3 regions of the Idiomarina sp. X4 genome follow, and region 2 is predicted to be linked to each of the others. Evidence: predicted binding sites of a transcription regulator. Region 2 holds the regulator's gene; each other region holds the start of a gene.
What was found. Region 2 encodes FliA, which starts transcription of late flagellar genes. Its sites were predicted from a motif close to CTAAAGNTNNNNNNNNNNNNGCCGATA; they were not measured.
Positions count from the first base shown of each region.

Region 1: the regulator FliA is predicted to act here: its motif matches at 7,679-7,705, upstream of CWC33_RS09535 (flagellar protein MotY).
Region 3: the regulator FliA is predicted to act here: its motif matches at 5,752-5,778, upstream of pomA (flagellar motor protein PomA).

Region 1 covers NZ_CP025000.1:1,969,779-1,979,965, forward strand. The annotation lists gene fadD (long-chain-fatty-acid--CoA ligase FadD) at 1-36, shown strand, start outside; gene rnd (ribonuclease D) at 33-1,202, shown strand; gene CWC33_RS09485 (YcgL domain-containing protein) at 1,217-1,465, shown strand; gene CWC33_RS09490 (lytic murein transglycosylase) at 1,459-2,451, shown strand; gene CWC33_RS09495 (YcgN family cysteine cluster protein) at 2,479-2,910, shown strand; gene dsbB (disulfide bond formation protein DsbB) at 2,914-3,459, opposite strand; gene fadR (fatty acid metabolism transcriptional regulator FadR) at 3,603-4,313, shown strand; gene CWC33_RS09510 (TM2 domain-containing protein) at 4,426-4,875, shown strand; gene CWC33_RS09515 (superoxide dismutase) at 5,038-5,619, opposite strand; gene CWC33_RS09520 (Grx4 family monothiol glutaredoxin) at 5,830-6,168, shown strand; gene CWC33_RS09525 (peroxiredoxin) at 6,292-6,897, shown strand; gene rnt (ribonuclease T) at 6,959-7,597, opposite strand; gene CWC33_RS09535 (flagellar protein MotY) at 7,738-8,634, shown strand; gene nth (endonuclease III) at 8,640-9,275, opposite strand; gene CWC33_RS09545 (electron transport complex subunit E) at 9,285-9,971, opposite strand; gene rsxG (electron transport complex subunit RsxG) at 9,968-10,187, opposite strand, start outside.
Region 2 covers NZ_CP025000.1:363,886-374,072, forward strand. The annotation lists gene CWC33_RS01840 (protein-glutamate methylesterase/protein-glutamine glutaminase) at 1-367, opposite strand, end outside; gene CWC33_RS01845 (chemotaxis protein CheA) at 383-2,545, opposite strand; gene CWC33_RS01850 (protein phosphatase CheZ) at 2,559-3,308, opposite strand; gene cheY (chemotaxis response regulator CheY) at 3,322-3,705, opposite strand; gene CWC33_RS01860 (RNA polymerase sigma factor FliA) at 3,742-4,467, opposite strand; gene CWC33_RS01865 (MinD/ParA family protein) at 4,460-5,332, opposite strand; gene flhF (flagellar biosynthesis protein FlhF) at 5,389-6,744, opposite strand; gene flhA (flagellar biosynthesis protein FlhA) at 6,762-8,909, opposite strand; gene CWC33_RS01880 (prepilin peptidase dependent protein A-like protein) at 9,136-9,483, shown strand; gene CWC33_RS01885 (prepilin-type N-terminal cleavage/methylation domain-containing protein) at 9,477-10,001, shown strand; gene CWC33_RS01890 (Type II secretion pathway-like protein) at 10,020-10,187, shown strand, end outside.
Region 3 covers NZ_CP025000.1:1,667,885-1,678,071, forward strand. The annotation lists gene ribH (6,7-dimethyl-8-ribityllumazine synthase) at 2-466, shown strand; gene nusB (transcription antitermination factor NusB) at 469-888, shown strand; gene thiL (thiamine-phosphate kinase) at 891-1,895, shown strand; gene CWC33_RS07960 (phosphatidylglycerophosphatase A family protein) at 1,899-2,363, shown strand; gene dxs (1-deoxy-D-xylulose-5-phosphate synthase) at 2,733-4,583, opposite strand; gene CWC33_RS07970 (farnesyl diphosphate synthase) at 4,588-5,475, opposite strand; gene CWC33_RS07975 (exodeoxyribonuclease VII small subunit) at 5,472-5,708, opposite strand; gene pomA (flagellar motor protein PomA) at 5,889-6,656, shown strand; gene CWC33_RS07985 (flagellar motor protein MotB) at 6,659-7,597, shown strand; gene thiI (tRNA uracil 4-sulfurtransferase ThiI) at 7,665-9,119, shown strand; gene CWC33_RS07995 (VanZ family protein) at 9,132-9,464, shown strand; gene srmB (ATP-dependent RNA helicase SrmB) at 9,461-10,187, opposite strand, start outside.

The sequences.
Region 1 (10,187 bases), 1.0 Mb from region 2:
TTGCGCAAAGAGCTACGTGATGAGGAAAACTCTTGACGCAGCTTGAACTTCCGGAGTCGGTGCGTCAGTACCGGCTCATCTCTTCTACCGATGAATTAGCCGATTTCTGCTCTAAAGCTCGTCAGGCGGGTTGGTTTGCAATCGACTCTGAGTTTGTGCGAGAACGGACTTTTTACGCGAATCTTGGACTGTTACAGATGCATGCTGGCGGTGACACGGTTATCGTGGATCCGTTGGCTGATATTAATTTAGAGCCAGTATGGTCGCTTATTTCTTCGGATAGCATTGAAACCGTTCTGCACGCCGGTGGGGAAGACATTGAGCTGTTTTTCTATGAAAGTGGCGGTGCTCAACCAAGCCGTGTGTTTGATAGCCAAATAGCTGCCGGGTTTTGTGGTATTGGTGAGTCCATGGGCTATGCTCGCTTAGTCAGCGATCTATTTGATAATGTGGAGCTCGACAAAAGCCTCTCCCGCACAAACTGGTTAAAACGGCCTTTAAGCCCTGAACAACTGGATTACGCTGCCGCTGATGCCAGCTATCTGGCTGTTATGTATCCTTATTTGAAAGCACTTTGCGAAGAAAAGGGCTGTTTGGATATCGTCTACGAAGAATCGGTACTTCAAGTTCGTAAGCGAACGACTCGCATTCCTGACGATCTCTTATATTTGCAAGTGGGTAATGCCTGGCAACTCAATGGTGAGCAGTTAGCGGTTTTACAAAAGTTGGCCAGTTGGCGGTTCAACAAGGCTAGAAAGAAAAACATTCCATTAGGCTTTATCGCTAAAGACGGCGCATTGTTAGAACTGGCCAGACGCAAACCCAAATCACAAAGCGATCTAAATCACATTCGTGACTTACCGCCGTTATCAAAAAAGTATTCCGGCAATGAAATGATTACAGTCATTAGAAAAGCCGAAGAGCAGGCGACTTCTAAATCGCTGAAGCCCTTAAGCCGGTTGGACGATATGCCGGGCTACAAGGAGACGTTTAAAGCGATAAAGCAAAAAGTCACCGAGCTCGCTGAGTCACTTGATGTGCCTGTATCATTAGTGGCATCACGAAAACAAATAAATGACCTGATTAATTTTTTCTGGCAGTACTCGCCGCAGCAACAGGAACGTCTGCCGCAACCAGACTTACTGACGGGTTGGCGAAATGCAGCAATTGGGGCAGAATTAAGAGCTATTGTAACGTCATAGCGTCGGAGACACTTATGTTGTGCGATGTGTATCGCAGTTCCCGCAAAGCGGATACCTATATTTACCTTCCTCATGGCGAAGATTTTAGTGAATTACCGGATGCGCTTGTGCAAAGCTTCGGTAAAGCTGAAAAAATATTGACCATAAATTTAACCACTCGTGAACAACTGGCGCGCTTGAGCGTCAAAGAGTTAACTGAACGACTTGATAACGATGGTTTTTATCTGCAGCTTCCACCTAAGCAAGAGGATATTTCATGTTAAAAAAATTAGTTAGCCGTGCATTAATTGGAGTTTTGGCCTTGGTCAGCATGAGTGTCTCTGCGCAGGATGAGAATGTCGAGAAGAAGTTTTCTGACTACGTGGAAGCATTGAAAGACGAAGCTCGAAGCAATGACTATAGCGACGAGACCCTGGAAAAAGCGTTTGCTAATGTGAAGTATTATCAACGTGCGGTAGAGCTTGATAAAAACCAGCCAGAATTTAAATTGACGTTGGATACTTACCTGCCAAGAGCGGTTCCAGAGTGGAAAGCCAAAAAGGCGCAAGAAAAGTATGAAGAGCATAAAGAGCTGCTTGAAAAAGTAGGCAAAGAATACGGTGTCCAGCCTCGCTTTATTGTTGCGTTGTGGGGGATTGAAACAAATTTTGGTTCATATACAGGTGGTTTCGATGTTGTGTCGGCATTGACGACGCTGGCGTTTGACGGACGGCGTGAAGCATTTTTCAAAAAACAATTATGGCACGCGTTAACGATTATCCAGGATGGACACATTGCCCCGGAAAAAATGCAGGGCTCCTGGGCAGGCGCCATGGGGCAGACTCAGTTTATGCCAAGCTCGTTTATGAATTATGCGGTCGATTATGACGGTGATGGGCGTAAAGACATTTGGGGAAGCTATCCGGATGTGTTTGCTTCTGCCGCTAACTATTTGAGCTCGGTGGGCTGGCGCGACGATGTTACCTGGGGCCGCCAGGTGCAACTGCCAGAAGGGTTTGATACTTCTCTGTCGGGACTGGACACGAAGAAAAAGCTAAGCGAATGGGGTGACTTAGGCGTGACCCGATATGACGGCTCAAAGCTTCCGCAGAGGGACGATATTAAAGCGTCTGTGGTCATTCCGGATGACAAAGAAGGGCGAGTGTACCTGGCTTACGCGAATTACGATGCGTTAATGCGTTGGAATCGCTCGCATTACTTTGTGGCTGCGGTGGGATACTTGTCCGATCGCATCCGCTTTCCTCGGTAGTCATCGAAGCTGCATATGGGCAGTTTAATGACTTGGTACGAAAAGCCGCTGCAGGAGCTGACCGCATCCGAGTGGGAGGCTCTCTGTGATGGTTGCGGCCAGTGTTGCGTCAACCAACTGCTTGATGAGGAAGACAACCTTTACTCTACGGACGTTGCTTGTCAGTTGCTCGATACCGAAACAGCACGCTGTACCGATTATGCAAACCGGAGTCAGCGTGTGCCCGCCTGTGTGACGTTAACGCCAAAAAACATTGAGGATGTTTACTTCATGCCTGCGACTTGTGCGTATCGGTTGAGGGCGCAAGGACAGCCGTTGCCCAGATGGCATCCGTTAAAGCATAACGGTAGCAAAGAGCCGATGAAAAGAGCCGGCTATTGTGTTGCCGGCCAATGTATCAGCGAACGAAAATACAGTGGCGACCTGGAGGACAGAATCGTTACCTGGCCGCTCAACTAAGATCTATTTATGGTAAAGCACTAAGCCTTTACGCTTTTTAAATAAGCCAATGAAGTGGGCTAGCGTGACAATAACACCTAAGAGCAGTAACCCACCAAATATCCATGTCATCCAGCCGGGCATTCCCATTCCAAGCCACTGCCAGTCAATATCACCGCATAAGCCTGGTGCAGCAAACAACCCAGGAAACCACTCATGCAGCGGCGCCCAGCCTGGAAAGTCTGGCGCGCTTTCGCATACGGCGAAAAAGGCGTTCTTAGACGTTTGTAAGTCCCAGTGGTCGTAAGCAATACGCAACCCTTCAAAGCTGCTGTATAACCAACCGACTAGCGCTACCCAACGCAATAACGCATAACCTGACCCGATGAGTCCAATAATGGCAGAAAGGGCAATGCCAACAACGGCCATGCGCTGATAAACACACTTGACGCAAGGTTCAAGACCTAATACAGCCTGAAAGTACAGTGCGGCTCCTAAAAGTGCGGCACACCCCAGAAAAAGAAGAAGCCAGGCAAACGGTTTGGTCGGCCACTGACCAATAGACAGCATCACTCTATTCCTTAAGAAAGTGTAAAAACGATGAAACCATACCCAAATGCTTCGTGAATGTCGATATAAAGGCAGAAGTTATCTTGTCCGACCTCGTATAAGACTGCTAGAATCACTCTATCATTCAGCATTTGGGCGGGAAAATGATTATAAAAGCCAAAAGTCCGGCGGGATTTGCCGAAGAGTATATCGTTAAGTCTATTTGGAACGGGCATTTTGCGCCAGGAACCATTTTACCCGCAGAACGTGAATTATCGGAACTAATTGGCGTTACTAGAACGACGTTACGGGAAGTTTTGCAACGCTTGGCTCGTGATGGTTGGTTGACCATTCAACATGGTAAGCCGACAAAAGTGAATAATTTCTGGGAAACTTCCGGGTTAAATATACTGGAAACCTTAGCTCGCCTTGATGAAGATGGCATGCCAGAGTTGGTTGATCAACTCTTATCTGCCCGTACCAATATTAGTGCTATTTATATCCGCGCAGCCATTCGTCATAACCCAGGCCGCGTCATTGAGTTGATAGAAGCAGCGAAAGAGCTTGAGGACGATGAAAAGAGCTTCGCAGAGTTTGACTATCAGCTAAACCACGACTTAGCCATGGCGTCCGGAAACCCGATTTATGTATTGGTGTTAAACGGATTTAAAGGTCTGTATTCACGAATCGGTCAGTACTACTTTTCTTCACCTGAGGCCCGCCAACTGGCACGCGATTATTATGAAAATTTAGTGAACTGCGCCAAAGAGGGCGACTATAACGAATCGGTCAACCTGGTGCGCCGCTACGGCTATGAATCTGCGGAAATATGGCACAGTTTACGAGGCGACATGCCCAATAACCTAGTCGAATAAAGCGCCGGAAAGGCGCTTTTTTTATGATCTTAATTTTTGCGTTGCTTAGCTATTTACAATTCTATAACCTATTAGCTGATACCGACCTAATAGCTAAAAGGAAAATAAGAAAATGAAGGGATCAGTACTAGATTTTGACGAGGGCAACCGTAGCGGCATTATCTCTGGTGAAGATGGTAATCGTTATACTCTCGATATTTCAGAATGGAAAGGAAACCAGTTGCCGAAAGTGGGTGCGAAAGTCGATTTTGCAGTGACCGGTGACAAAGCTGAAGCGGTTTACCCAGACTCCGCTGCCTCAAGTACTAGCACATCGTCGAAGAAAATTGCCGCCGCTGTCTTGGCCTTTTTCTTAGGTGCTTTTGGTGCGCATAAATTCTATCTGGGATACACCAAAGAAGGCGTTATTATGCTGTTGGTGTTCTTGTTTGGATTTATTCTTTTAGGCTTTCCGTCGATTATTATTGGCATTATTGCATTCGTCGAATTTATTATTTATATCGTTAAGCCTGACGATGAATTCGAGGAAACCTATGTTCAGGGGCATCGTCCTTGGTTTTAAAAGGGCATCGTCCTTGGTTCTAAAAGGGCATCGTCCTTGGTTCTAAAAGGGCATCGTCCTTGGTTCTAAAAGGGCATCGTCCTTGGCTTTAAAATTGAATTTGAACAATAAAAAAGGCGCCAGAGGCGCCTTTTTGTTTTGTATTTGTAAAACTCAGAACTATTAACCTAAGTTTTTGTTCACAAAGTCCCAGTTCACCAACTTCCAGAATGCTTCCAGGTAGTTAGGGCGAGAGTTGCGATAATCAATGTAGTAGGCGTGTTCCCATACGTCGACAGTTAATAGAGCTTCAACACCATCGTGTGCAACTGGAGTGTCTGCATCATCGGTGTTCAGGATATCAACAGAGCCGTCAGATTTTTTCACTAGCCAAGTCCAGCCTGAGCCAAAGTTGCCTGCTGCGCTTGCGTTGAATTCTTCCTGAAATTTTTCGAAAGAACCCCATTTGTCGTTGATAGCGTCAGCAATAGCGCCAGTTGGAGCGCCACCACCATTTGGGCTCAAACAGTTCCAGTAAAACGTGTGGTTCCAGACTTGAGCAGCGTTATTAAACAAGCCACCTTTTTCTGACTTAATGATGTCTTCTAACGACTTACTTTCAAGGTCAGTACCTTTGACGGCATCGTTCAGTTTGTTGACGTAAGTCGCGTGGTGCTTGCCATAGTGATACTCTAAAGTCTCTTCTGAGATATGAGGCGCTAATGCGTTTTTCTCATAAGGAAGAGCGGGTAGTTCAAATGCCATAGTCTCTCTCCGTAGTTTTTCTTTTAAGGCAACTTAGTATCTGGCGACACGTATTTATAATCGCCAGAAGACGAATTTTATTCTTGTATCTACGTTATATAGGGTTGGTTAGATTGCTTTTCAAGGAAATCTTTCAATTTAGGCAAATCTTTTCTGCTGTGCTAGAATACTTGAGTGTTTTAATCAACCATTATGTAGAGCAGAGGTGTTATGGAAACGGTTGACAGAATTAAGCAACAAATCGAAGAAAATCCCATTTTGTTATACATGAAAGGCTCGCCGAAACTGCCAAGCTGTGGCTTTTCGTCACAGGCATCACAGGCTCTTATGGGATGTGGCCAGGCGTTTGCTTATGTGGATATTTTGCAGAACCCGGATATTCGTGCGGAACTGCCAAAGTACGCAAACTGGCCAACCTTCCCACAGCTTTGGGTTGAAGGTGAATTAGTCGGTGGTTGTGATATTATCATTGAGATGTTCCAAAATGGTGAATTGCAGCAGCTGATTACAGAGGTAGCAGAGCGCCACCCGGAACCGTCAGCAGAGTAAATCAGCTGAACAAATAGTAAGCAATCGGTCAAAAGTTTTGACAGAGCCCTTGTTTTTAACTTGGTCTATCCCCATTACCGATTGTGAAGGTTTCATTTACTTTAACTGAAATGGAGAGAATCAATGTCTGTATTAGTAGGTCGTAAAGCACCTGATTTTACTGCAGCAGCGGTACTTGGCTCAGGTGAAATTGTTGAAGATTTCAAACTGTCTGACCATATCAAAGGCAAAAAAGCAGTTATTTTCTTCTACCCACTGGACTTCACTTTCGTATGTCCTTCTGAGCTAATCGCTTTTGACAAGCGTTTAGAAGAATTCAATAAGCGTGGCGTAGAAGTTATCGGTGTTTCTATCGATTCTCAGTTCACGCACAACGCATGGCGTAACACCTCAACTGACGACGGTGGTATCGGTCAGGTGAAATACCCATTGGTTGCTGACGTACGTCACAGCATCTGTAAAGCGTATGACGTTGAGCACCCAGAAGCAGGCGTTGCGTTCCGTGGTTCATTCCTGATCGACGAAGACGGTATGGTTCGTCACCAGGTTGTTAACGACTTACCATTAGGTCGTAACATCGACGAAATGCTGCGTATGGTTGACGCATTGAACTTCCATCAGAAGCACGGTGAAGTTTGCCCCGCAGGTTGGGAAGAAGGTAAAGAAGGCATGAAAGACAACCCTGAAGGTGTTGCTTCTTACCTGTCTAAAAACGCTGACAAACTATAAGCGTTTAATGATAGTAAAAAGTCGCTCTTCGGAGCGACTTTTTTGTTTTACGTTTCTAAAGTTAGTCACTAGAAGCCAGTGGCCAGCCTCCTAAATCTTTCCAACGGTTGACCATCCAGCAGAATAACTCTGCCGTACGCTCTGTGTCATAAAGAGCGGAGTGAGCCTGTTTCCCATCAAACTCAATTCCGGCAGCCTGGCAAGCTTTTATTAGTACCGTTTGCCCTAAAGTCAGAGCGGCCAAAGACGTGGTGTCAAAGCTTACAAAGGGGTGAAACGGGTTACGTTTTAAATTGGCCCGTTCAGCCGCAGCCATGACAAAACTATGGTCAAAGTTCGAGTTATGACCGACCAAAACAGAGCGCTGACAACCCGCCGCTTTTTGCGCTTTTCTAATGGGTTTAAACAGTTCGCGTAATGCCTCTGACTCTGGGACTGCGCCGCGCAGGGGACTGTCTGGATCAATGCCGTTAAAATCGATAGCCGCTTGTTCTATGTTGGCGCCTTCAAAAGGTTCGACGTTATAATGCACTGAATCAACCGGCTTTAACGTGCCGTCGCTGTCAAAGTCCAGCAGTACCGCCGCTATTTCTAAAAGGGCATCTGTTTTTGCGTTAAAACCCGCAGTTTCAACGTCAACAACGACCGGCATATAGCCACGAAACCGTTTCTTCATTAGCGACTCAGAAGTGTCAGACATAAAGACCCTTTAGTTATTTAAGTGGTTATCTCAATTGGCGCCTATTATGCCAAAGATATATCGACAATGCTGAGAGAAACGCTAAAGCGCGGCGAATAAATGCCGATAAAAGCGTATTCGAACTTTGAACCGGAGTGCCTATGAAAAACTGGCTGATGTTAACTGCGGCTGCAGCGTCTGTATTGCTGGCCACGAGCCAGGCAAACGCCAATGCAGTTAGGCATTACAGCGCTGATCTTGATAGCTCGTCGTGGCAGCTAAGTGAAGATACTCGCCTGGAATGTGCGTTAGAGCATGAAATTCCGCGCTACGGTAAAGTTCGCTTTCAAAGCGAAGCAAGTAAACAGCTCAACTTGCGTATGAAAATGGACATGAGAAAGTTGCCTGACAGCTATGGTGTCTCGGTGATTGAATCTGTGCCACCTCGCTGGCGTCCGGGTGAAGCAAGTTACCAAATTGGCTCTATGCAGCTTTATAAGCAGTTTAATGGCGAGTTACAAAAGCAATTAGCCTGGACACTGTTGAGCGAACTGGAAAAAGGCCGGTATCCGACGTTTTTCTACGACGACTGGTATAACAACCGTGATCAGGTGGCTGTGTCGTTGTCCTCGGTGAATTTCCGCAATAAATATGATGACTTCTTAAGTTGTGTCAATGCGTTACTCCCGTTTAGCTTTGAAGATATTGCCTACACAGTGTTGAATCATGAAGATGGCAGTGAAAAACTGACCGTATCGTCACAGCGTAAGCTAAAGCAAATTAGCGATTACTTGAAAGTCGACAATGATCTTGACCTTGTCCTTGTTGATGCTTACACCGATTCGCTCGGCGCGCGGGGACCAAACCAAGAGCTGACAGAGCAGCGTGCCGAAGAAATACAGACGTTTTTTGTTGAGCGTGGTATAGCGGCTGATCGGATAAAAACGGTTGGTCACGGTGAGGATCGACCGATTAAGTCAAATGACAACGAGATTAACCGACAGTTAAATCGCCGGGTTATCGTACAGCTCGCAAAACCCTCAGGGATTGAGCTTTAACAGGCTCAATCGCTGGTTTTGTCTTTAAACTCGCACAAGTCTTCAATAATACACGAGCCACAACGGGGTTTCCTGGCAATACAAGTGTAGCGACCGTGTAGGATAAGCCAATGGTGTACGTCGACTTTAAACTCCTTTGGCACCACTTTTATCAGTTTTTCTTCCACTTCTTTCACGTTCTTCCCTGGTGCCAATTTGGTTCGATTAGAAACGCGGAAGATGTGCGTATCAACGGCAATGGTTGGCCAGCCGAACGCGGTATTTAAAACGACATTAGCCGTTTTACGTCCAACCCCCGGCAGAGCTTCCAATGCGGCTCTGTCTTCCGGCACTTTACCACCGTACTGCTCCACCAGAATTTTACAGGTCTTGTAGGCATTTTCGGCTTTCGAGTTAAACAAACCAATGGTTTTTATGTACTCTTTTATCCCCTCAACCCCCAGGGCCAGCATGTCCTCAGCCGTTGGAGCGGCCGGAAATAGCTTACGTGTTGCTTTATTAACCCCGACATCGGTTGCCTGAGCAGACAATAATACGGCGATAAGTAGCTGGAACGGCGTTTCATATTCCAACTCTGTGGTTGGGTTTGGATTATTGTCGCGAAGACGGCTTAAAATTTCGTAGCGCTTATTTTTATTCATAAGTAGTTGTTATTGTTGTGCGGTTACGCGGGCGCGGGTGACGGTTTTCTTCTCTGCTCGCTCGGCTTTTATAGCATCAATTCGGTTTTTCAGGGCAATGATAAAGCCCATGCCAATAAAGGCGCCTGGCGGCAATATGGCGAGCAGAAGCGGATAGTCAACGGTGAATAACTCAATTCGTAATTGGGCCGCCCAGTCCCCAAGTAGCAGTTCAGCACCGTCGAACAATGTGCCATTACCAATAATTTCACGCATAGCGCCAAGCAGCATTAGTACCAGTGCAAAACCGATCCCCATCATCAACCCGTCGAACGCCGCTTTCTGCCAAGGGTTCTTAGAGGCGTAAGCTTCAGCACGGCCGATAATGGCGCAGTTTGTAACAATAAGCGGAATAAAAATACCGAGCGACTGGTACAGCTCGAACACATAAGCGTTCATTAGCAGTTGAATAACGGTCACAAAGGTAGCAATAACCATAACAAAGACTGGAATACGTATTTCCTGAGGCACGAAGCTACGCACCAGTGAAACGGTCACATTAGAGCCAATAAGAACGAACAGTGTGGCTAAGCCAAGTCCCATCGCATTGGTTACAGAGGCGGTGACCGCCAGCAACGGGCATAGCCCCAGTAATTGTACCAGCGCTGGGTTGTTGTCCCAAAGTCCTTGCCAAGTCAGTTCTTTGTACTCGTTCATTGTGCGGCCTCCTGACAGCGCTGAAGCTCAGCATTGAATAATGTGCCTGCGTTTTCTTCTAAATAGAGTGTGGCTCGTTTAACAGCGCCAACCACCGCACGCGGTGTAATGGTTGCGCCTGTGAATTGATCAAACATGCCACCATCGCGTTTTACCGCCCAGCGATCATCGTCTTGGGATTTCACTCGTTTGCCTGAAAACGACGTAATCCAGTCG
Region 2 (10,187 bases):
GTAGCGTTTTAACCGCTTCATCACGGTTACGAGCGATATCTTCAAACTTCTTAGGTAAGAAGTCCGCAGCGCCAGCTTCTAACGCATTTAGCGTTGCCGTTGCACCTTCGTGAGTCAGTGACGAGAACATTAAAATGGGGCAAGGGTTGCTGCCCATAATGGTTTTTACCGCATCAATGCCGTTCATCACCGGCATTTCAATGTCCATGGTAATAACGTCAGGCTTTAACGCTTTTGCTTGCGCTACCGCCTCCTCGCCATTATTGGCCGAGCCAATGACTTGAATATTTGAGTGTGCTTCCAGAATCTCGGTTACCCGGCGTCTGAAAAACGCCGAGTCGTCCACTACGAGAACTTTAACTGTCATGAACGGTGTGTCCCGTTATCGTTTAGCGTAATACTTCAGCATGCTTGGTACGTCAATAATCAGCGCAATACCACCATCACTGGTAATGGTTGCACCTGCCATACCTGGCGTGCCCTGTAACAGTTTATCCAATGGTTTAATAACCACTTCTTCCTGACCAATGAGCGCATCGACCACAAAACCAACCTGCTGATTGCCAATCTGTACAACCACAACATGGCCGTTTTCATTGCGGCTTGAGCGGTCTGGGTTTCTCACCAGCCAATGTTCAAGGAAGAACAACGGTATCGCACGGTCACGTACAATCAGTGTTAACTGACCATCGACTGTATTGGTGCGCTTCATATCCAAATCGATAATTTCGCTGACAACCGCCAGTGGCAACGCAAACGTCTGCTCTTTCACTGCCACCATCAGAGTCGGCAAAATAGCTAAGGTTAATGGCACTTTAATCAGTAACTCAGTACCTTTACCCAGCTCTGACTGAATTTTGACACTACCATTTAGCTGGCTTATTTTGGTCTTTACTACGTCCATTCCGACGCCACGGCCCGAAATATCAGACACTTGCTCTTTGGTCGAAAAACCAGCCGCAAAAATCAGGTTGTAAGCGTCTTCGTCGCTTAAGCGTGCTGCTGCGTCGGCATCTAAAATACCTTTATTAATGGCAATGCCTTTAAGCTTTTCAGCGTCCATACCCGCGCCGTCGTCTTTAATCGACAGCATAATATGGTCACCTTCCTGAGAAGCTGACAGCGTCACCGTACCCGCCCTTGGCTTACCGTTGGCCTCACGAACATCCGGCATTTCAATACCGTGGTCAACCGAGTTGCGCACTAAGTGAACCAGCGGATCAGCCAACGCTTCAACGAGGTTTTTATCCAAGTCGGTGTCTTCGCCGAACATTTCTAAGTTAATTTCTTTTTTCAGGCTGCGTGCTAAGTCACGAACTACCCGAGGGAAGCGACCAAAGACTTTCTTAATTGGCTGCATACGGGTTTTCATGACGGCGCCCTGTAAGTCGCCAGTGACAACATCCAGGTTTGAAATGGCTTTGCCCATTTCGTCGTTATCAGAGTCGTCCGAATTGCTCAGACTCAATAAACGGTTGCGCACCAAAACAAGCTCACCAACCATGTTCATAATGTCGTCCAAACGTTTGGTATCGACTCGAACCGTGGTTTCCGCAGCCGGTTGCTGTGGTGCTGCCGGCTTCTTGTCAGCCGGTTTCTCTGCAGCTTTAGGCTTGTCTTCTTTTGCAGCAGGTTTAGCCGCTGGCTTGGCTTTTGGCTCTGGTTTAGGCGCCGCCTTTTTCTCAGGCTTAGGCGTACCTTTTGGCTTTTCTTCTTTTCCGTTATCCACACTCTTCGTCGGTGCCTTGCCAGAACCATGCAGTTCATCTAACAGGGACTCAAACTCATCATCGGTAATTTCATCGCTGTCGGCTGGCTCTTCTTGTTTCTTCTCAGCGCTTTTCGGCGCTTTTCCTGAGCCATGAAGCTCATCTAACAACGACTCAAATTCATCATCGGTAATTTCATCGTTGTCATTATCAGCCGCAGCTTTCGGCGCATCGGCTTTCTTATCTGATTTGCCAACACCTGGGCCTTTGCCCTCACCGTGCAGCTCATCAAGTAAGGCTTCAAATTCATCATCTTGAATTTCGTCTATGCCGCCATCGCCTGAGCTTTTGGTCGCTTCCGCTTTGGGTGCTTCTGGCTCTGGTTCGGGTTCCGGTTCTGGCTCAGCTTCTTTAGACGGCGCTTCAATAGGAGCCTCGTCTTCAGACTCAGGCTGACTGAGTTTGTGCAGTAGCTCGAGTAATTTGTCATCGGCAGGACTGATGTCTTCACGAGCTTGTACCTGTGCAAACTGAGCATTGATAGTGTCCAGCGCTTGAAGAATCACGTCCATTAAGTCTGACGTAACCGTGCGCTGACCATTACGCAAAGTATCAAACACGTTTTCAGCACCATGGCAGGTATCCACTAAGGCAGTTAGCGACAGAAAGCCTGCGCCGCCTTTCACGGTATGAAAGCCACGGAAAATCGCGTTTAATAAATCTTTGTTTTCTGGGTCGTTTTCTAGCTCAACTAACTGCTCAGACAGCTGCTCGAGGATCTCTCCCGCCTCGATCAAAAAGTCCTGCAGTATGTCTTCATCCATATCAAAGCTCATGCGACTGATGCTCCTAGAAACCTAAACTGGACAGTAAGTCGTCCACTTCGTCTTGCCCACCAACAACGTCATCACGTTTATCGGCATCAATAATCGGGCCTTCTGCCTCACTGGCACTTTTCTGCTTTGAAGATTCGGTTTTTTCAGCTTCTCTTCGAGCTTCTTCTTTGCCGAATATTTTTAACAGTTCAATGAGATTCTTCTCGACGTCTTCAACCAGTTGAATAACCCGTCGAATGACCTGCCCAGTAATATCCTGATAATCCTGAGCCATAAGCACTTCGGTCATAAGCCCATGCACTTGCGGCATATTTTCACCGCAGCGCTTAAGTACATCATCGACCTGATGGCACAAAGACTTGAATTCATTTATCTCAATATCGTTGCTCATCAACCGATTCCAGACCGGCATGACACTTTCAACGCGCTGGTGCATGTCGTCAGCCATCGGTAAACAAGCCTCTACCGCATCCATTGTTCGGTTCGCGGCATCTTCTGTTTTTTGAATAACGTACTGTAAACGGTTTTGCGCATCAGGAAGATCATCTTCTGTCATTTGCACAATACGAGGATCCAGTTGGAAGTCCTGCAATGCTTCGTGGAGGTCACGCGTCAGCTGACCCACTGAAGTAAACAGTTTGTCATTGCGACGGTTGTATACGTCTTCCAGAAGTTGATTGGCTTGTTGCTGCTTTCCCTCTTCCAGCAAAGACACGAGTTCTTTAGCCTGCTCGAGGGAAATATCATGGGCTTTATCAGACATGGTCATAGCCCTTTTAGCTAATGCGTTCGAAAATCTTGTCGAGCTTTTCTTTTAACGTCACTGCGGTGAATGGTTTTACGATGTAGCCATTAACACCAGCCTGTGCTGCAGCAATGATTTGTTCGCGTTTTGCTTCCGCCGTTACCATTAGTACCGGCAAGTGCGACAGATTATCGTCTTTACGAATTTCTTTTAGCAGATCGATACCTTGCATGCCCGGCATGTTCCAGTCGGTCACGACAAAGTCAAAATCGCCGTTTTGCAACATAGGCAGAGCCGTGTTGCCGTCATCGGCTTCCTGAATATTCGTAAAACCAAGGTCACGAAGTAAGTTCTTAATGATTCGTCTCATTGTAGAAAAGTCATCTACAACAAGAATTTTCATATTTTTATCCAAAGCACCCTCCACTGAGGCTCTCGATTACCACCAAAATTATTCAACCCAATTCTGCATTCGCGACTTGAGCCGCACCATTGCCTGACTGTGAATTTGACTAACGCGAGACTCGCTCACGCTCAGCACTTCACCTATCTCTTTTAAATTCAATTCTTCATCATAATACAATGAAAGCACTAAAGCTTCACGCTCTGGTAACGAAGAAATTGTCGATACCAGGGCTTTATGAAACGCTGCGTTTTCGACATCACGCTGTGGCTCATACGCCGAACCCGTCACTTGCTCCGGTATAATCGCATCTTCAGAAACGCCTAAGTCTTCAATACCGATGATTCGCCCTGAACTGACATCACGCAAAATAGCGTGGTATTCATCCAGGCCAATGCCCAGCTTGCTAGCGACTTCGGTGTCTTTTGCATCACGTCCGGTGTCATTTTCGACCTGCCGGATGGCTTCTAACACACGACGGTGGTTTCTGTGTACTGAGCGCGGCGCCCAGTCACCACGACGAATCTCATCCAGCATAGCGCCACGAATACGTATTCCGGCAAAGGTTTCAAAACTGGCGCCTTTGCTGTTATCAAAATTCCGTGCCGCTTCTAATAAGCCTATCATGCCCGCTTGAATTAAGTCATCGACTTGCACACTGGCGGGTAGTCTCGCCATCATGTGATGCGCAATTCGCTTAACCAGCCCCGTATGCTGCTCAATAATAGCGTTACGGTTGTCGGCTGTTGCGGTATAAGCGGCGGCTTTATTCATTGGCAACATCCCGCTTACTCCCGTTATCGGCAGAAGTTATCAATTGCTCAAGGAAAAATTCTAAATGCCCTCCTGCCTGAGCAGGAATTGGCCAATCCAGAGCCTTCTTCGCTAATGCTTTAAACGCCAGTGACGCCGGCGATTTGGGATACGCCAACACCATTGGTTGTTGTTTTCTAACGGCCAACCGCAAATTCTCGTCGTGAGGAACTATCGCTGCTAACTCTAATGCCACATCGAGGAAACGATCCGTGACCTTAGTCAACTTATTAAACAATACCTGCCCTTCGCGCATGTTGCGCACCATATTGGCAACAACTTTGAATTTAAACAGTCCTTGTTCACGACTTAATACTTTAATAAGTGCGTAAGCATCGGTGATTGAAGTAGGTTCATCGCAGACAACCACAAGAACATCCTGGGAAGCCCGGGCAAAGCTGACCACGGTGTTTCCAATACCCGCCGCCGTGTCCACAATAAGAACGTCGTAGTTTCCCTGCAGTTGGCTAAACGCCCGAATAAGACCGGCGTGCTCTGACTCGCTCAAGTCAACCATGGAGCGAGTTCCTGAGGTCGCCGGGACGATTTTTATGCCACCCGGCCCTTCAATTAAAATATCTTCCAGTTCGCATTGGCCGCTCAGTACATGAGACAGGTTGCGCTCAACACGCAAGCCCAGCATGACGTCGACATTAGCCAAGCCAAGGTCGGCATCAAGTACCAGTACTCGTTTTCCCTGCTTCGCCATAGCGATGGCCATATTCAGCGAGACGTTGGTTTTACCCACGCCACCTTTACCACCTGTGACGGCTATGACTTTTACTTTTGACTGTTTCATTCTTCGCAGACCGCTTGCTTGATCCATCGGGCGTATCTCTTATTTTACATCTTCGACAACAGCGTCATTGTATAACGGCTCACTCAGCGAGAAAACGCCGCATTCCAGTACGATTTTGGCACGTCTGATACCGAGGAACAAATGCTTTTGTCCATTAACCGCTCGGCTTCAGATACCAGGTAATTTGCATCAGCAACTTTAATGTCTTCCGGTACTTGCTGACCGTTGGTGATATATCCAACCGGCAGGCCGTACTCAATTGCCACACTGATACTTTCTCCTAAACTTAAGCATTCGTCCAGTTTGGTAAAAATGCAACCCGACAAAGGTAGTGTTTTGAATTGTTTAACGGCGTCATTTAACACCTGGCTTTGTGAGGTTGCCGACAATACCAGATAAGGTCGAATTCTCAGGCGGGTATTTTGTATTAATTGGCCAAGTTGCTCGCTTAAGCGCTTGTCGCGCTGACCCATACCTGCCGTATCAATCAAAATTAGGCTTTTGTCACGCAGCGACAGTAATGCATCCGCTAGCTCTTTTGCGTCTTTTGCCACTTTTACCGGACAGCCAATAATACGTCCGTAAGTCTGTAATTGTTCACTGGCACCAATTCGGAAGGTGTCAGTGGTAATTAAAGCAACTTTGTCAGAGCCATGACGCTGAGCGTAACGGGCCGCCAGCTTAGCGATGGTGGTGGTTTTGCCAACGCCGGTAGGACCAACGAGTGCCACTGCACCGCCGCGTGTCAAAATATCGTCATTGGTGGTATTCAGCTGACCTTCCAACAAATGCATGGTTTGTTCCCAGGCATCCTCGTCTGAACTGCTTTCAGGAATAAAACAGGCAATCTGATCCGCGATGCGTTCACTCAAGCCCATCGTCATAAGCCGTTGCATCAACATAGCGCGCACTGGTTCTTCGCGATCCATCTCTTGCTTCATGAGACCGCTTAACTGGTGCTCTAACAACTGACGAATACCGTTCACTTGTGAGCGCAGCTCTGCTATTGCTTCCGAGTCGTTGCTGTCCGGCGTATTAACTTGCTCAGGGAAGATATCCGCTTGTGAAGACTCTTGTTGAGCCGGCGCTGACTGATGCGCCATTTGCTGATAAATATCGTGTTTTGCCGGCGTTTCAGGTTGACCGGTCGTTTGTGCTGTCTCTTGCGGAGACGTTTGCGAAGGCGCGGCATTTTGACGCTGCAGCAATTCAGCCAACGACTGAGCCGGTGCTTCCGACTCTTGCTTTGGTGCCTGAGTATTTGCGGAGGTCTCTGGAGCCGCTTCTGGCGCACGCGCGTCAGGGTCAACAGCAGCCACTAACTCAATACCACCGTTCACCTTTTTATTGGAAAGAATAATCGCATCAGCGCCTAAGGTTTCTTTAACCTGCTGTAAGCCTCGACGCATATCCTCTGCAAAAAAGCGTTTAATTTTCACAAGCGACTCCCGTTGTCTTAGGTAGCGGTTTGTTCACCACTGTTTTGTTGTCCACCAATTGAGCTGACAATGCGAATTTGCTTGTCATCCGGAATTTCCTGATACGACAACACTCGCATACCATCGGTAGCGTGGCGCGCAAATCGCGCCATGGTTGAGCGTAGTAGCCCGGATGTCAGCAACACAGACGGTTCCCCGTTTATTTCCTGCTGCTGATGCGTTTCGCGTAACGACTGTTGCAAGCGTTCGGCTAAACCGGGTTCAATACCGGCGCCTTGCTGATTTCCGTCGTTACCAGCCATCTGTAGTGACTGATGCAACATCTGTTCCAACTCTGGCGCCAAAGTTATGACAGGCAGTTCGGTTTCACCTTCTGAGATATCCTGAACAATCAGACGGCGCAGAGAAATTCGAACGGCAGCCGTTAAGACATCAGGGTCCTGACTGCGTCCTGCGTACTCAACTAACGTTTGTACAATGGTGCGCATATCACGTATCGCAATGCCTTCATCTAGCAAGTTCTGCAGAACTTTGACAAAGTTACCCAGTGACAATAAATCAGGAATAAGTCCTTCCACCAATTTCGGATGCGTGCGACCCAGGCGATCCAACAGCTCCTGTGCTTCTTCATGGCCGAGTAACTGCGATGCGTGGTTAGTGACAATTTGGCTTAAGTGAGTGGCCACTACCGTCGCAGCATCTACTACGGTGTAGCCCAAAGTTTGTGCGTGTTCTTTTTGATCGGGGCGTATCCATACTGCGTCCAGGCCGAAAGCAGGGTCAGTAGTTTTTTCGCCTTCAAGTTCACCAAAGACCTGGCCTGGGTTAATAGCAAGCTCCCAGTCATGGCGAATTTCCGCTTCACCCATGGTCACACCCATTAGGGTAATTCGGTAACTGTTCGGGCCTAAATCCAGATTGTCTCTGATATGAACCGCCGGCACCAGGAAGCCGAATTCCTGCGACTGCTTCTTACGTACCCCTTTAATACGGGATAAGAGCTCGCCACCCTGCTGCTTGTCTACCAGAGGAATAAGGCGATAGCCCACTTCCAGACCAATGGTGTCAACATGGCGAACATCGTCCCAGGACAATTCTTTTTGCTGTGCTTGTTGAACTTGCTGCTCTTGCTCTTTTTCAACCAGTTCGCCCTGTTCAACCTTATTCTTTTTAAGTTTGAAATACGCCGCGCCAGCCAGAACCGCCGACATGCTCAGGAAGGCTAAGTGCGGCATGCCCGGAATAACCCCCATAGCAAACAGCACTGAGCTAGAAATAACCAATACTTTCGGGTTGTCGAGCAACTGCAGAACCACCGCGTCACCCATGTCTTTGCTGTCATTTTCGCGGGTAATGATAATAGCGGTTGCAACAGACAATAACAGCGCGGGAATTTGAGCGACCAAACCGTCACCAATGGTCAGCAAGGTATACACTTCGACCGCTTCACCGAAAGTCAGGCCGTATTGGATCATACCAATCAGCAGACCACCGACAATGTTGATAAGCAGGATAAGAATGCCGGCAATGGCGTCGCCTTTAACGAACTTACTGGCACCATCCATCGAGCCGTAGAAGTCCGCTTCCCGAGTGACGTCACTACGTCGAGCTTTGGCTTCTTCCTGGTTAATAAGGCCGGCGTTCAAGTCAGCATCAATAGCCATTTGCTTACCTGGCATGGCGTCCAACGTAAAGCGAGCGGTTACTTCGGAGATACGCCCCGCACCCTTGGTGATAACCACGAAGTTGATAATGACAAGAATGGCGAAGACGACTAAACCAACGGTGTAGTTACCGCCGATGACAACACTACCAAACGCTTCAATGACGCTACCAGCAGCGCCTGGTCCATTGTGACCCTCTAGTAGAACGATACGTGTCGATGCCACGTTTAAGCTAAGCCGCAATACTGTGGCGATAAGCAGAACGGTCGGAAAGGCAGCGAAATCCAGTGGCCTTTGGGTATAAACCGCTACCAGCATAACCACGAGCGATAGTGTAATAGAGAACGAAAACAGAATATCCAGCACCATAGCCGGAATAGGCAGCACCACCATCGCCAAAATGGCCATAATGGCTAAAGGCGTACCAAAGCCTTTAATTAAATGGGCATTGTTTTGCGTGAAATTTCTTAAACTTACTAACTTTTCGGCACCGCTCGCCATACGTCTTCCTGTTGCGTCAAAAAGTTGAACCTGCGGTGTTTTATTCAAGAATCGAGCCAGCTTTTTAAGTACTTGCTGACAATACGGTACGAGCTAGCTTACAGACATTTTTTGGCCTACGGCTAAACTATCAGCACTTTGAATAACAGGGGGCTATGTGCGCGGTTACTCCTTAATCGAATTACTAATTGCGCTGGCTATAACAGCTGGGCTAGGCGCCTTGTCGATGCCTTTGTTCAAACAGCAGACTGAGAGTTTATTACTGCAGCAGGCAAGTTCTCGCTGGTTGTCGTATTTACATCAGATCAAAGCAAAGGCACAACGAGCAGAGAGCGGCATAACTGCGGAGCTGGTGCCTCTCGAGGGGCGTTCAAAGGTGTTTGAGTTGGCAACAGAGTCGACTTATAGCTCAACAAGACCGTTAATATTCTACGATGATTCTGGTGGTGCGTCGCCCGGTCATATTCGCATTATGAACAATAGCAATACCGTGAAAGTCATTATTAGCAGTAAAGGACGTATTCGCTCCTGTGTCAGTCATGGAGCATCTTTGCCGAGTTTGTCCTTATGCTAGACAGAAACCTTGCTCAAAAAAGTCATGGGTACAGCTTAATTGAAGTGCTTATTGCTGCGTCACTGGGAGCCATTATTGTCATGACCGCACAAAAGCTATTGCAATGGCAGAAAGGCGCTCAACATAGCTCGATATCGAAGGCAGTTTTTATGTTGAACGGGCAAGCGGTTGCAGGGGAGTTTTTTAGCAGTTTAAGCAACGCGGTGGTTGACGGCATGCAACGCCCAGAGCGTGGTTGCTACGTCTTCCCGACACAAGACGGAGGCTCTGTCGGCTTTCGGGTTAGACATTATCAGTTGCAGCATAACCCAATGACACTGGACTGTGCGGGTTATGGTTGGCAGTCATTGACCGACAGAGCTCAGTTTAAGGTTTTGGAGTTATTGGTTGAAACCAGCGCTTCATTAACTCCTGAAGACAGCTCTAAATTATTTATTAACCTGTCGACTTCACGAGACACAAAGGAAGGTATTCAGGAACAGCAATTTAAGCGGACACTTACCGTTTTCTCTCAGTAACAGAAATGGATATTCATTATGAAAGCGAAAGGATTCGCGTTGATACTGACGTTAGTGACACTCATAAGCCTGAGCTCCGCGAGCTTGGCCGCCTTGTTATTTTACGCACAAATGGTGGAGGCTCAACAAGCGCACCAATGGCAAGTGCTTTCTAAACAAATTGAGGCAGACTTTAACCAACAAAAG
Region 3 (10,187 bases), 1.3 Mb from region 2:
TATGCAGGTAATTGAAGGCGGTATTAATGCGGCTGGCAAAAAATTTGCCATTATCGTATCTCGCTTCAACCATTTCGTTGTTGAAAGTTTACTGGACGGTGCGGTTCAAACATTGAAGCACTATGGCGAAGTAGCAGACGACGACATCACTGTGGTACGTGTTCCTGGTGCTTACGAAATTCCGGTTACCGCAAAGCGTTTAGCCCAATCTGGGAAATACGATGCAATTATTGCTGTCGGTGCGGTCATTCGTGGTGGCACGCCTCACTTTGAATTTGTTGCTGGTGAATGCAATAGCGGGCTAGGTCGTGTTGCAACCGAATTTGGGCTGCCTGTCGCTTTTGGGGTTATTACCACAGACTCACTGGAGCAAGCGATTGAACGAAGCGGTTCTAAAGCGGGTAATAAAGGCTCTGAAGCTGCATTAAGCGCACTCGAAATGGTTAACGTACTGGATAAGATCTGAAGATGAAACCTGCAGCAAGAAGAAAAGCACGAAAATTAGCGGTACAGGCTATTTACTCCTGGCAGTTATCGCAAAACAGCTTCAGCGATATTGAAGCACAGTTCTTGACGGACACCGACACCAGTAAAGTGGATGTTGACTACTTTCTTGAGCTGGTACGTGGCGTTGGCGGTCAGTACCGTTCGCTTGATGAGTCTCTGAAGCCCTTTTTGGCGCGTCCAATAAACGAGCTTGATCCTATTGAGTTGGCGGTTCTGCGTATAGCGGCTTACGAGCTAAGTGAGCGCATGGATGTTCCTTACAAAGTGGCTATTAACGAAGCTATTGAACTTGCTAAGTCATTTGGGGCTGATGAGAGCCACCGTTTTGTCAATGGTGTATTAGACAAGGCAGTCGATACGTTGAGACCCGCACGAAAATAGTTATGCCTCAAGACGAGTTTTCTCTCATTAACGACTATTTCGCAAATCGCTCCGCTTGTCGGAGCGATGTTGCAATTGGCATTGGTGACGATGGCGCAGTGGTGAAACCTTTGCCTGAGCATGACCTTGTTGTCGTGACTGATACGTTAGTTGAGGGCGTGCATTTTGATAAAACCACACCACCAAGAGCCATTGGACACAAAGCGGTCGCCGTTAACTTAAGCGATTTAGCCGCTATGGGCGCCCAACCCAGCTGGATAAGCCTCGCACTCACTTGCCCTAATACTGACAACGACTGGCTAGCAGAATTCAGCAGTGGACTTGACGAAATTTGTCGTTATTACGATTGTCAGCTTATTGGCGGAGACACCACCAAAGGTCCGCTAACGGTCACCGTAACAGCCCATGGCCAGCTGCCAACCGGAACCGCCATAAGCCGAAGCGGTGCCAAACCCGGAGATTGGGTTTATGTGAGTGGCTCATTAGGTGATGCAGGGTTAGGCTTAAAAGTAACACAGAATAAAGTCAGCACCACTGGTCGCCACTTACAGCATGTCATCGAGCGGCTACACTACCCGACGCCAAGAGTTGCAATGGGGCAAGTATTGCGAGGGGTAGCAACGTCGTGCATTGATGTGTCGGATGGTTTGGTGGCAGACTTAGGGCACCTGCTAAAACAGGCTCAGGTCTCTGCGCAAATTGAGTTAGAAAAGTTGCCACTATCACTAGCGCTTACGGAAACCCTGGAAGCCAATGAGGCATTAGCGATGGCGCTAACCGCCGGTGATGACTATGAACTTTGTTTTACCTTGCCGGAAGAGCACCGCGGGCGCATGGAAACGCTGACATCACACTTAAAGACCAAGCCAGTCTGTATTGGCAGAATCGTCAAAGGTGCTGAAGCGAAAATTGACATGCACTATGAAGGCGAGCCGTGGGAGCTTCCCGGGGGCTATAAGAGCTTTAATCACTTTGCTACAGGCGAACGGGTCAGAGAAGGCGAGTAAGTTATGCCGAAACTAAACTGGTTTAATCCAATACACTGGCTCTCTCTGGGATTTGGCACTGGGTTAGCCCCAAAAGCACCCGGCACCTTCGGCACCTTAGTCGGCATCCCCTTTGTTTATCTGACTACCCAGCTCACATGGCAATGGCAAATTGGCGTCTTATTAATGGCGACCATTATTGGTGTTTTCCTATGCCAATACACAGCCAAAGCCATGGGTGAACATGACCATCCTTCCATTGTATGGGATGAAATAGTCGGCTACGGCTTCGCCATGTTCGCTTTACCCTTCGAAGCCGTTTGGCTCATCGCCGCCTTCATTCTATTCCGCCTATTCGATATCTGGAAACCCGGCCCCATCGGCTGGTCCGACAAAAAACTCACTGGCGGCACCGGTATCATGATGGACGACGTCATAGCCGGCATCCTAACCACCGCCATCTTGCATGGCGTAGCCCTGATAGTTTAGAGAAATAGCTCTTTCGGAAGCGCTGAGGTTACAGAACATCCTTTTGAGGACGCCCGTAAATACATCCCTGTAGGGCTTGGGCAGCGCCTTCCATGGCGCTGCACACCTCAATAGGATGTCCCGGAACCTTTGAGTGCGCTCCCTTCGATCTATTTCTCTAAATTATCAGGCCTAGATGTATGCAAGAAGGGGAGGTTGAGCACTTGTAAGCGTTAAGAGTATAGAGCCTCCTCTGGCGGAGTGTCGGAGGCCATGGATGGCCTTCGTCAAGTGTTCATGGATGAACTTGTAGCGTCTCCGCCAGAGGAGGCTCTGTGCTCAAGCGAAGCAAGTGAGCAACCTCCCCCTCGGCGCTCGCGTTTCCGCGATCTAGAAAAAGCGGGCTTTGACTTGGGCTTCGATGCCTTTGGCGTCTAGGTTGAGCTCTGCGCGGATTTCGGCTTGGGAGCCGTGTTTGATGAACTCATCGGGGAGTCCGAGTTGCAGGACAGCAATAGGCAAGCCTTTATCGGCAAGATGCTCGAGCACAGCACTGCCGGCGCCACCCGCGGTCACGTTTTCTTCAACGGTGACTAAACTGTCGTGTTTGGCAACCGCGTCTTCAATGGCTTTGGTGTCCAAAGGCTTAACGAAACGCATATCAACAACGCTTGCGTTTAATGCTTCTGCGGCTTGCATTACCTCTGGTAACAGTGTGCCAAAGTTCAAAAAGGCTATTTTTTCACCGTCACGGACGGTTCTGGCTTTACCGATTTTTAATGGTTCAGGGTCTCTCAGTTCGAGTCCAACACCGGCGCCTCTGGGATAGCGAACAGAGGCTGGGCCTTTATACTCATAGCCGGTCGTCAGCATATCCAGACACTCTTGCTCGTCACTGGGGGTCATTATGACCATATTCGGTATGCAGCGCATGTAGCTAATGTCGAAAGCCCCCTGGTGGGTTGGGCCGTCGGCACCAACAATACCCGCTCGATCGATAGCGAATAATACATCTAAATTCTGTAATGCTACGTCGTGAATGAGCTGATCGTAACCACGCTGTAAGAATGTGGAGTATATGGCGACAACGGGCTTCATGCCGGCAATGGCTAAACCAGCAGCGTAAGTGACGCTGTGCTGCTCAGCGATGGCAACATCAAAGTATTGCTCAGGGTACGCCTGGGAAAACTCAACCATGCCTGAGCCTTCACGCATGGCTGGGGTTATTGCCATAAGGGAGTTGTCACTTTGTGCAGTGCTACACAGCCACTGACCAAAAATATCGGAGTAATTTGGAACGCCCGGCGCCTTTTGCGGCAGCTCTGATGACTTAGGATCAAACTTAGGCACGCCGTGGTAACCAATAGGGTCTTTTTCTGCGGGCTTATAGCCTTTGCCTTTTTGCGTCACTATATGAAGTAACTGAGGACCTTTCAGGTCTTTCATGTTACGTAGGGTGTCGACCAGCGCATTAACATCGTGACCGTCAATGGGCCCTATGTAGTTGAAACCGAGCTCTTCAAAAATGGTCCCCGGCGCCATCATGCCTTTCATATGCTCTTCGGCACGGCTCGCGAAATGACGAATATGAGGCAGCGGACTCAGCAGTTTCTTGCCACTCTCCCGCAGCGACGTATAAAAACGGCCTGACAATAAGCGAGCAAAATGATGGTTTAAAGCACCGACGTTCTCCGAAATCGACATATCATTGTCGTTCAGAATAACCAGCATATCCGGTTTTATGTCACCTGCGTGATTCATGGCTTCAAAGGCCATACCGGCAGTCATAGCGCCGTCACCGATAATGGAAACCACTTTCTGTTCACGCTTTTGACGCTGTGCGGCCACAGCTAGCCCTAGTGCGGCGGATATCGATGTACTCGAGTGGCCAACAGAAAGCACGTCATAGTCGCTTTCTTCACGCCATGGGAAGGGGTGTAACCCGTCCTTTTGGCGAATGCTGTGCAGCTGATCTTTGCGACCTGTCAGAATCTTGTGCGGGTACGCCTGATGACCAACATCCCAAACCAGCTTATCATTTGGCGTGTGGTACACGTAGTGCAAGGCAACAGTGAGCTCCACGGTACCTAAACCTGACGCCAGGTGCCCGCTGCTTTGACTCACGGAGGTCAGCAGAAACTGACGAACTTCAGCGCATAGGTCAGTGAGTTGATTGGGTGACAGTTCACGCAAATCAGCCGGAGAGTTAATTTTATCGAGTAACGGGTAATTTTGTATCATTCGCTCAGTGATCCCGCTTCAGCAGGACATCAGAAAATTGTTCGAGTTTTGCCGTATTGTAAGGGATATCGGCGAGTGACAGTAGTGCTTTCTCATGTAACGAGTTTAAGTATTGCTGAGCCCCGCCGACACCTAATAGTTGAACGTACGTTGATTTATCGGCTGCCGTGTCTGACCCTTGGGGCTTACCAAGCAACTCAGTATTGCTTATAACGTCGAGAATATCATCCTGCACTTGAAATGCGAGCCCCAAATGGGCCGCAAAGGCTTTAAAATGCGGTTGCCACTTTTGGGCTTTTTCTTCACCACAAAGTACGCCTATTATCGCAGCGGCTTCAATTAACGCCCCCGTTTTATGCTTGTGCATGTGCTCCAGCTCGGTCTCATTGACATGCTGGCCTGTGGCTTGTAAGTCAATTGCCTGACCGGCGCACATACCCGCACTACCGCTGGCACGAGCCAATGCGTTTACCATAGACAACTGGCGGTCTGCATTCAACCCACCTAGCGGGGATTCTGACAACAATTCAAAGGCGAGTGTCTGCAGAGCGTCACCGGCTAAAATAGCGGTCGCCTCATCAAAGGCTATGTGGCAGGTGGGTTGACCGCGCCTTAGATCGTCATTGTCCATCGCTGGTAAATCATCGTGAATCAGCGAATACGCATGAATGAGCTCAATCGCCGCTGCAGCGGCTAAAGCGGCATGCTTATCGCCGTGACAAATATCGGCAATCGTCATTAATAAATACGGGCGCACGCGTTTCCCACCCAGCAACACACCGTGCTCCATAGCGCGGGTTAATGGTTCATTAATTGAGTGGCGAGACAGCTGTTTTTGTAAAAACGTGTCGACTTGCTCGCGCACTTCAGCCGTTAATGCATTAATGCTCACATGACTTCTCCGTCATCACTTTCAGAAGAGCCTTCCTGAGCAGCCATGAGGGTTGTGACTTTTTGCTCGGCCTGTTGCAGTTGTTGTTGGCTGGTACGAGCTAATTGAATGGCTTTTTCGAACTTTTCCAGCGATTTCTCAAGTGGCAGTTCGCCATGCTCCAGTTCATTAACCAATGACTCTAGCTCTTCTAACGCCTGCTCAAATGAAGGGGCTTTTTGTTGTTCTGACATAGTGCTTCTTGCGCAATTGTTGTGTGTTAGGGCTAATTATCCGATAAAGAATCCCGAATGTCAGCCGATGATCTCATTATTCCTGTGTAACATAACAAGAAGATGCTTGTCAGAGCAGCGCTATTGTTTAAGAATGGAGCGTAGCTGAATGGCAAAAAGTGAATTGGGGAGGAGCACTGAGTGGATATAGCAACGCTCGTTGGGATAATCGGCGCCATTGGCTTCGTTGTCATGGCAATGGTTTTGGGTGGCGATATCAGTTTGTTTATGGATACACGATCGGTATTCATTGTTTTTGGTGGCTCCCTTTTTATTACACTCGCCAACTTCTCCCTGAGCCAGTTCCTGGGAACCGGTAAGGTCCTTGTAAAAGCCTTCTTTTTCAAAATCGAGCACCCGCAAGAACTTATCGATACGGCGGTTGAAATGGCGGACGCCGCGCGTAAAGGTGGATTTTTGGCGTTGGAAGAGGCGGAAATTCCCAACAAGTTTTTTCGTAAAGGTGTCGACATGCTGGTCGATGGTCACGACGCAGAAGTCGTAAGAACAACGCTGTCGAAAGACATAAAAATGAGTTTTGCGCGCCATGAAGAAGGCGCTCGTGTTTTCAAAATTCTGAGCGATGTCGCACCGGCCATGGGTATGATAGGTACGCTTATTGGCTTGGTGGCTATGCTGTCTAATATGGATGACCCTAAAGCCATTGGCCCGGCCATGGCGGTTGCCTTGTTGACGACACTTTACGGTGCGTTTTTGGCTAACGTTATCGCCATTCCAATCGCTAACAAACTGATGTTGCGTGCCGAGCAGGAAAAACTGAATCAGCAGTTGGTTCTTGATGCCATACTCGGTATACAAGACGGGCAAAACCCACGTGTCATTGAAGGTATTTTGCGTAACTACCTGGCTGAATCAAAGCGCGTTGGTGACGGTGACGAGGAAGAGTAAGAATGGCCTCTGAGACAGTAAGAGACGAAGAAGAAGAGTGCGACTGCCCGCCCATCGGCTTGCCGATGTGGATGGCAACATTCGCCGACTTGATGACGCTGTTGATGTGTTTCTTCGTTTTGCTGTTGGCGTTCTCCGAAATGGACGTGCTGAAGTTTAAACAGATAGCCGGTTCGATGAAGTACGCCCTGGGCGTGCAAAATAAAATTGAAGTGAAAGACATACCCAAAGGAACCAGTGTTATCGCTCAGGAATTTCGGCCTGGTCGGCCTGAGCCAACCCCAATAGAAACCATTCAGCAGCAAACCGTTGAAATGACTCAACAAATGCTCGAGTTTCAGGAAGGACAGTCCGACTTTGCCGGCGGTCAGCAAACCGAGCGTGGCGGTCAGGAAGCCGATAGTAAAGAAGACGAAAAACAGGCTGAGTCTGAAAATACTGAAGCCATGACTCAGGTTTCACAAGAGCTCATGCGCCGTATTGAACAACAGCTCGAGAACGAAATAAAAGCCGGTACTATTGAGCTGGAACAGCACGGTCAGCAAATTATTATTCGCATTCGTGAACAAGGCTCATTCCCGGAAGGCTCGGCTTTCTTACAGCCGCAATTCCGCCCAATTATTCAGCAAGTCGCGACAGCACTTAAAGAGATTCCGGGCGAAATTACGATTTCCGGACACAGTGACAATGAGCAAGTTGTGTCAGAGATTTACTCTTCACGCTGGGATCTCTCCAGCAAACGAGCGGTGGCTGTCGCTGAGGAAATGCTAAAAGTCGATGACTTCAGTGAAGACCGCATGGTGGTTATGGGGTATTCAGACACCAAACCGTTGGTTCCAAATAACTCTGAAGAGAATCGTCGCCGTAACCGTCGGGTTGAAATATCGGTGATGCAGGGTAAAGCGGCCGAGTCTGAGCAACAGCTTGACGTCATAGACTAAGCGCTGGTTTCTGGCGCTTAGGACACGTATAATTGCCGACTTTCTCACAAAGCCAAATGATATTGCTATGAAGTTTGTTGTCCGCCTGCACGCCGAAATCACCATTAAAAGCGCATCGGTCCGAAAACGCCACGGTAAGGTGTTAACCAATAATTTGCGCAAAATTTTGGCACCGATACATTCATCCATTTATGTTAAGTGGCTGTGGGACCGTATTGAGGTGGCAGCGGAGACCGATAGCAACGACGCGCGCGACGCGATACGCGAGGCACTGAGACATACTCCGGGAATTTCCTGGTTTGCGGAAGTTATTGAGCAGCCATTAACGACCTTTGACGATATTGCTGAACTCGTCGGTGAGCACTGGAATCGTCGCCTGCAAGGCAAGAGTTTTGCGGTGCGAGTCAAACGTCAGGGCAAACACGAATTTAATTCTCAGCAACTTGAACGCTACATCGGTGGCTATCTTTTAAAGCATTCAGAAAACGCTCGTGTGCAATTAACCCGGCCGGATGAAGAAGTACAACTGCAGATTACCAATCAAGTGGTGCATCTTATTGGTGAACGCATTGATGGTATTGGCGGTTTTCCCATTCCGACTCAGGAGACGGTGTTGTCACTGCTCAGTGGTGGGTTTGACTCCGGCGTTGCCAGCTATGAGTTTATTCGTCGTGGGGCCCGTACTCATTTCTGCTTTTTCAACTTAGGTGGCGACGCTCACGAAGTGGCGGTGCGTCAAATTGCTTATTTCCTTTGGAAAAAATACAGCTCATCACATCCTATTAAGTTTATCAGTGTCGACTTTGCGCCCATCGTTGATGACATTCTGACGAATGTTGATAATGGCCAAATGGGGGTTGTGCTTAAGCGTCAAATGCTTCGGGCGGCATCAAAAGTTGCTCATTATGTTAAAGCACAGGCGCTGGTCACTGGTGAAGCAATGGGTCAAGTCTCCAGCCAAACACTGTCTAATCTGCGAGTGATTGATCAGGCGACACCGGCCTTAGTATTGCGTCCGCTTATCACCAAAGACAAACAAGAAATTGTCGACGAGGCGAAGAAAATAGGCACTGAACCGTTAGCGAAATCGATTCCTGAGTACTGTGGAGTCATTTCTAATAAACCGACAGTGAAAGCCTTGCCTGACGTTATCGAGGCGGAAGAAGCAAAACTGAACCCGGAGCTTTTAGATCAGGTTGTGCGCGCATCCAATGTATTGAGTATGCAGGACATTGCAGAACAAACTGAAAATGAATTGCAAATGCCGGATACAACAGCGGAACTCAGCAAGCAGAGTGTCATCATAGATATTCGTAACGATGATGAAATTGAAGCGGCACCTTTGAGTGTCAGTGCGGATATCATCGAAATTCCATTTTTCAAATTGGCGTCTAAGTTTCCTGAATTAGACCAGAGTCGCGATTATTTGCTCTATTGTGACCAGGGAATTATGAGTCGTATGCAGGCGTTGCTATTGCACGAAAATGGCTTTAACAACGTATCTGTTTATAAGCCTGATTAAAGAGACGTATTTATGCTGGCACGATTGCTGTTTTTTCTTCTGTTGAGTATCGCGACGGTTCTGTTTTTGTGGCAATTCCCAAACACCGGCGCGCAGAGTATTCCTTACCTGGATAAGCTCGTGCATTTTGGAATATTCTTCGTGTTGGCGATGACTTTTCACCGAGCCTTCTCATTGTCAGCGAAGTTGTCTTTATTGTTTTTGGCCTGCTATGGCTTGGCCATTGAGATTGCACAAAGTTATGCACCTGGACGCGGTGCCGATGTCTATGACTGGATAGCTGACGCCTGTGGCGTTATTGCTTACTTTGCTCTCCATCATATACGAAAAAAGTCGCGCTCTTAACGCGACTTTTTCGGTTTTTTTGGCTTAGCCGATTTTTTCCCTTTTGTCTCTTTCTTTGCCTTCTTCTTCGGCTTAGATTTCTTCGTCGACGGGAATTTGTACTGAGGGCGCAGCCCTTCAATAACACGTCTATCGAGTTGAGCATCTAAGTAACGCTCAATCCGGCCTAGCAACAATGCATCATGCGCTTCGACTAATGAAATAGCCGTACCCTTTTGCCCACCGCGAGCCGTTCGGCCAATACGGTGCACATACACATCGGCCTGTTTGGGTAAGTCGTAATTAACAACTAACGAGATATCATCAATATCTAACCCACGCGCGGCCACGTCAGTAGCAACCAGCGTAATGTCCTGATTCTCTTTCAGTGTATCAATAATTTGCTGGCGCTCATTCTGAGGCATGTCGCCTCTTAGCGTGACAATCTTGCGCGTATCAGTAAATTCACTGCGCAAGAAGTTAGCGACTATTTCCACCCGCTCACGAGTGCGAACAAAGACAAACTGACGACCTTTAAAGTCCTTTAGGGATGAGATTAAAAGTTTACGCTTGTGCTCATCGGTGTCAGCCAAATGAATCCACTGAACAATTTTACCGCGTTCGCGCTTGGGTGGTTGCACGTCGATGTATTCGGGCTCATTTAAAAGCTCTTTGGAGAATTTAATAACCCCAGAGCTGCCCAGTGTTGCAGAGAACAACAGTGACTGCTGTCTGTGTCGGGCC